2 regions of the Streptomyces sp. NPDC051173 genome follow, and region 1 is predicted to be linked to the other one. Evidence: predicted binding sites of a transcription regulator. Region 1 holds the regulator's gene; the other holds the start of a gene.
The links. Region 1 encodes HrcA, which represses chaperone genes, less so after heat shock. Its sites were predicted from a motif close to TTNGCACTCNGNNNNNCNGAGTGCNAA; they were not measured.
Positions count from the first base shown of each region.

Region 2: the regulator HrcA is predicted to act here: its motif matches at 1,243-1,269, upstream of groL (chaperonin GroEL).

Region 1 is NZ_JBFBBD010000064.1:25,542-28,792, reverse strand. Features, by position in the region: gene dnaJ (molecular chaperone DnaJ) at 1-955, opposite strand, end outside; gene hrcA (heat-inducible transcriptional repressor HrcA) at 956-1,972, opposite strand; gene AB0435_RS26585 (MBL fold metallo-hydrolase) at 2,167-2,898, shown strand; gene AB0435_RS26580 (DUF3097 domain-containing protein) at 2,956-3,251, shown strand, end outside.
Region 2 is NZ_JBFBBD010000106.1:10,392-13,642, reverse strand. Features, by position in the region: gene thrC (threonine synthase) at 1-90, shown strand, start outside; gene AB0435_RS31855 (MoaD/ThiS family protein) at 147-422, shown strand; gene AB0435_RS31850 (cold-shock protein) at 860-1,063, shown strand; gene groL (chaperonin GroEL) at 1,463-3,085, shown strand; gene AB0435_RS31840 (PTS transporter subunit EIIC) at 3,097-3,251, opposite strand, start outside.

The sequences.
Region 1 (3,251 bases):
CGCCCCGCAGGTGCGTGACACCGCGCTGGTGCAGCGGGATCGACTGGCCGGACTGCGTGCCCGGGCGGATGTCGATCTCCTCGACACCGTCCAGGGTCTCCAGCGGCACCTTCGTGCCGAGGGCCGCGGCCGTCATCGGGATGGTGACCGTGCAGTGCAGGTCGTCGCCGCGCCGCTGGAAGGTCGGGTGCGCGGTCTCGTGGATCTCCACGTAGAGATCGCCGGCGGGGCCGCCGCCGGGGCCGACCTCGCCCTCGCCCGCCAGCTGGATGCGGGTGCCGTTGTCGACACCGGCCGGGATCTTGACCGTGAGGGTGCGGCGCGACCGGACGCGGCCGTCGCCGGCGCACTCCGGGCACGGGGTCGGCACCACGGTGCCGAAGCCCTGGCACTGCGGGCAGGGCCGCGAGGTCATGACCTGGCCGAGGAAGGACCGGGTGACCTGCGAGACCTCACCGCGGCCGCGGCACATGTCACAGGTCTGCGCGGAGGTGCCGGGGGCCGCGCCCTCGCCGCTGCACGTGGTGCAGACGACGGCGGTGTCGACCTGGATCTCCTTGGTGGTGCCGAACGCGGCCTCGCTGAGGCTGACTTCGAGCCGGATCATGGCGTCCTGGCCACGGCGGGTGCGCGAGCGCGGACCGCGCTGCGACGCCTGGCCGAAGAAGGCGTCCATGATGTCGGAGAAGTTGCCGAAGCCCGCGCCGAAGCCGCCGGCGCCACCCCCGCCGCCGTTCGCGGAGAGCGGGTCGCCGCCGAGGTCGTAGACCTGCTTCTTCTGCGGGTCCGAGAGCACCTCGTAAGCGGCGTTGATCTCCTTGAACCGCTCCTGCGTCTTCGGGTCCGGGTTCACATCCGGGTGCAGCTCACGGGCGAGGCGGCGGAATGCCTTCTTGATCTCGTCCTGCGAGGCATCACGCCGTACGCCCAGGACCGCGTAGTAGTCCGTGGCCACTTACGACTCCGCCAGGATCTGTCCGACGTAACGTGCCACTGCGCGTACCGCTCCCATCGTTCCGGGGTAGTCCATGCGGGTCGGTCCGACCACGCCGAGTTTGGCGACTGCCTCGTCGCCCGAACCGTAGCCGACGGCGACGACGGATGTGGAGTTCAGGCCCTCGTGAGCATTCTCATGACCGATGCGCACCGTCATGCCCGAGTCCTTGGCCTCGCCGAGCAGCTTGAGCAGCACGACCTGCTCCTCCAATGCCTCCAGCACCGGCCGGATCATCAGCGGGAAGTCGTGCCCGAAGCGGGTGAGATTGGCGGTGCCGCCGATCATCAGCCGCTCCTCTGTCTCCTCGACCAGGGTCTCCAGCAGGGTCGCGAGGACCGTCGAAACGGTTCCTCGGTCCTCCTGCTCGAAGGACTCGGTGAGGTCCTGCACGAGCTGCGGCACATCCGCGAACCGGCGGCCCACGACCCGGCTGTTGAGCCGCGCGCGGAGGTCCGCCAGCGAGGTCTCGCCGATCGGTGCCGGGCAGTCGACCATCCGCTGCTCGACCCGGCCGGTGTCCGTGATCAGCACCAGCATCACCCGTGCGGGGGCCAGCGAGAGCAGCTCCACGTGTCGCACGGTCGAGCGGGTCAGCGAGGGATACTGCACCACCGCGACCTGCCGGGTCAGCTGCGCGAGCAGCCGTACCGTACGGCCCACGACGTCGTCGAGGTCGACGGCGCCGTCGAGGAAGTTGTGGATGGCGCGCCGCTCCGGCGTCGACAGGGGCTTGACGCCCGCGAGCTTGTCGACGAAGAGGCGGTAGCCCTTGTCGGTCGGGATGCGGCCGGCGCTCGTGTGCGGCTGGGCGATGAAGCCCTCGTCCTCCAGCGCGGCCATGTCGTTGCGCACGGTCGCCGGGGACACGCCGAGGCGGTGCCGCTCTGTGAGGGCCTTGGAGCCGACCGGCTCCTCGGTGCCCACATAGTCCTGGACGATGGCGCGCAACACTTCGAGCCTGCGTTCGCTCAGCACCGCGCACCTCCAGTCCAGCCGTCTTACGGGGTCCTTCCCTGGCACTCCATGGTCACGAGTGCCAGATCCCTTCAGCCAGTGTACGGCCGTACACCGCGGCGAGGGCAAGGGCGGTCCCGCCGTGCGCCCGCACACACCGCCGCCGCACGCCCGTCGAGCGGGCAACCGTACCGCGCTCCGGCTAGCGTCCGGGTATGGAGAGCCATGAGGGGACAGCCCGTTGGGAACGGCTCGCGCCAGGGGTCGCGCGCCGCAGAATGCCCGTGTGGGACGCCACGATCGGGGTGATCGCGGGCCCGGCGGCCGTCCTGCTCGTCGACACCGGGGCGACGGTACGCGAGGGCGCGGAGGTCCGGCGGGAGGTGCGGGAGCTCTTCGGCCGTGACGTGACACACATCGCTCTGACGCACCCCCACTTCGACCACGTCTTCGGCACGGCGGCGTTCTCGGGGGTGCAGGTGTACGGGGCGGTGGGGCTCGCCGACCTCCTCCTCCGCGAGCGCGAGGAGCTGGCGCGGGACGCCGTACGGCACGGCGTCGGCCCGACGGCCGCGGCGGAGGCCGCGGACCTGCTCGTACGGCCCCGCCACCCGGTCTCCGGCGAGCTCACGCTCGACCTCGGCGACGGGCGGCAGGCGCTGCTGGCCAATGTGGGTCCCGGTCACACGGCGCACGACCTGGCGGTGCTGGTGGCGGGCTCGGGCGGGGCGCCGGAGGTCGTCTTCTGCGGTGACCTGGTCGAGGAGTCGGGCGACCCGCAGGCGGGCCCGGACGCGCTCCCCGGGCAGTGGCCGGCGGCGCTGGACCGACTGCTGGCGCTGGGTGGTGAGGACGCGGTGTACGTCCCCGGGCACGGCGCGGTGGTGGACGCGGCGTTCGTGCGGGAGCAACGGGACGCGTTGGCGGCGCGGTTCGGCGTGTCGTGAGGTGTGGGACGTATGACGTGTGTCGCGACTTCTCGATCTTGATCCACAATGCTGCGCATGCGCAGCAGAAACTACGGCCCTGATCTCACCCCTCCGTGGAAGCGTCAGCAGCCCGCACCCGAGGTGGCCGCCGAGCCGGATCTCGTGGTCGAGGAGGTCACCACCGGGTTCTGCGGGGCGGTGATCCGCTGCGAGAAGACGGCGCAGGGGCTCACGGTCACCCTGGAGGACCGGTTCGGCAAGCACCGCGTCTTCCCGATGGAGCCGCGTGGGTTCCTGCTGGAGGGGCGCGTGGTGACGCTCGTACGCCCGGCGGCCGCGAACGCGCCGCAGGGCCCGGCCCGTACGGCCTC
Region 2 (3,251 bases), on a different contig from region 1:
AAGACGCTGGACGCCGTGGCGGCCGGGCCGTCCGCGACCATCCGGCCGTCCCTGGAGGCGTTCCGCGCCGCCGGGCTCGCCACCGGCTGACGTCCCACCCGTCCCCACCCGACCATTCACCGGAAGACCGGAAAGGCAGGACCCCCATGAGCATCTCCGTTCGCATCCCCACCATCCTCCGCACCTATACCGGTGGTGTCGCCGAAGTCTCCGCCGAGGGGGCGACGCTCGCCGAGGTGATCGGCGATCTGGAGCGGAACCACCCCGGCATCGCCGGCCGCGTCCTCGACGACGCGGGCAAGCTGCGCCGGTTCGTGAACGTGTATGTCAATGACGACGACGTGCGGTTCGAGCAGGGGCTTTCGACGCCCACGCCCGACGGCGCCGGGGTGTCGATCATCCCCGCCGTCGCCGGAGGCTGAGCTTTGCGCAAGCTTCTTGTGAAAGACCCCCGGAATCGCCCCGACCGTGAAGCGGACGGGGCGATTCCGTCTGTTGAGCGCGATACAGTTGGGGCGATCCCCCTCCGGCGTCAGTGCCGAACGCATATGAGAACCCGTCAAGTTGTGCGCGAACTGTGCGTGCGAATTGTCGGGTTGCTTGCACTATGCCCGGCCCGACTTGCCCTGGATCCACCGCAGTTCGCCGCATTTCAGCAATCAGCCGTGCCGGGAATTCTCGTCCGAGTGACCTGTTGCAGACGGCATCCGTGCAGATACATTCAGCCGCGGTCGACGCGTTCCGGCGCACACCACCGGGATTCCCCCTGCCGCCGGCTGGGGAGAGTTCCGGGGGTGAGGTCTGACCCGGGTCCGCGAAGTGCGGTCCTGCGCAAGGGCCAGTAATAGGGGAGTTAGGCATGGCTCAGGGCACCGTCAAGTGGTTCAACGCGGAGAAGGGGTACGGCTTCATCGCGGTCGACGGTGGTGCGGATGTATTCGTCCACTACAGCGCGATCCAGATGGACGGCTACCGCACCCTCGAGGAGGGTCAGCGAGTGGAGTTCGAGATCTCGCAGGGCCAGAAGGGGCCGCAGGCGGACATGGTCAAGCTCGCCGTCTGATCTCGGCGCATCGACCACCGGCTCACTCAGCTCGCCGAGGGGCCCGTACCCGCGCACCGGGGTACGGGCCCTTCGTGTGCCCTCGCGCGTGTACGCGTACGCGTGCGCGTGCGCGTTCCGTGTGTACCCGGCGGCGTCCCCATCGCGCGCTTCGTAGGAGTGCACCTTCCGTCCAGGCGCTTGCACTCTCGGGGGTCGAGTGCTAATCATTGGCGTTAGCACTCTCCGAGTGAGAGTGACAGTTTTGGACCGTCGGTGAGGTCCGTCGGCCGGGTGGGGCAAGGAACCATCAGGCCGGTGAACCGTCCGTCGCGGGCGCCAGCGCGGTCCGGAGAAATCCTTCCCCCATAGCCTGAACGGCATGGGGGGACCCCCGACGTCCCGGGAGGACCACTTCACATGGCCAAGATCATCGCGTTCGACGAGGAGGCACGGCGCGGTCTCGAGCGCGGGATGAACCAGCTCGCCGACGCCGTCAAGGTCACCCTCGGCCCCAAGGGCCGCAACGTCGTCCTCGAGAAGAAGTGGGGCGCCCCCACGATCACCAACGATGGTGTGTCCATCGCCAAGGAGATCGAGCTCGAGGACCCGTACGAGAAGATCGGCGCCGAGCTGGTCAAGGAGGTCGCGAAGAAGACGGACGACGTCGCCGGTGACGGCACGACGACCGCGACCGTCCTGGCCCAGGCGCTGGTCCGCGAGGGCCTGCGCAACGTCGCCGCGGGCGCCAACCCGATGGCCCTCAAGCGCGGCATCGAGAAGGCCGTGGAGGCCGTCTCCGGTGCGCTGCTCGAGCAGGCCAAGGACGTGGAGACCAAGGAGCAGATCGCCTCCACCGCCTCCATCTCCGCCGCCGACACCCAGATCGGCGAGCTCATCGCCGAGGCGATGGACAAGGTCGGCAAGGAAGGCGTCATCACCGTCGAGGAGTCCCAGACCTTCGGTCTGGAGCTGGAGCTCACCGAGGGTATGCGCTTCGACAAGGGCTACATCTCGGCGTACTTCGCCACCGACATGGAGCGTATGGAGGCGTCGCTCGACGACCCGTACATCCTGATCGTCAACTCGAAGATCGGCTCGGTCAAGGACCTGCTGCCGCTCCTCGAGAAGGTCATGCAGTCCGGCAAGCCGCTGCTGATCATCGCCGAGGACGTCGAGGGCGAGGCCCTGTCGACCCTGGTCGTCAACAAGATCCGTGGCACCTTCAAGTCCGTCGCCGTCAAGGCCCCGGGCTTCGGTGACCGCCGCAAGGCCATGCTCGGCGACATCGCCATCCTCACCGGTGGCACGGTCATCTCCGAGGAGGTCGGCCTCAAGCTGGAGAACGCCGGTCTCGACCTGCTCGGCCGCGCCCGCAAGGTCGTCATCACCAAGGACGAGACGACCATCGTCGACGGTGCCGGTGACAGCGACCAGGTCCAGGGCCGCGTCAACCAGATCCGCGCCGAGATCGAGAACAGCGACTCGGACTACGACCGCGAGAAGCTCCAGGAGCGCCTCGCGAAGCTGGCCGGCGGCGTGGCCGTCATCAAGGCCGGTGCCGCGACCGAGGTCGAGCTCAAGGAGCGCAAGCACCGCATCGAGGACGCCGTCCGCAACGCGAAGGCGGCCGTCGAGGAGGGCATCGTCGCCGGTGGTGGCGTGGCCCTGCTCCAGGCTTCCGCGGTCTTCGAGAAGCTCGAGCTCGAGGGTGACGAGGCCACTGGCGCCAACGCCGTGCGCCTGGCCCTGGAGGCCCCGCTCAAGCAGATCGCCGTCAACGGTGGTCTCGAGGGTGGCGTCGTCGTGGAGAAGGTCCGCAACCTCACGGTCGGCCACGGCCTGAACGCCGCGACCGGCGAGTACGTCGACATGATCGCCGAGGGCATCATCGACCCGGCGAAGGTCACGCGTTCCGCCCTGCAGAACGCCGCGTCCATCGCCGCGCTGTTCCTGACCACCGAGGCCGTCATCGCCGACAAGCCGGAGAAGGCCGCCGCGGCCGCTCCGGGCGGCATGCCGGGCGGTGACATGGACTTCTGACCCGCACCGGGTCACTTGTCCTGAACGCTGTACGCCGAGGGCGGCACTCCCTGTGAAGGGGGTGCCGCCCTCGGGGCGTTGAGCTCCCCGAGCGCCTCCCGGCCGAAGCCGAAGAGGTACGTCGCCACGAACCCCGTCACGTATCCCACCAGCAGCCCCAGCGCGT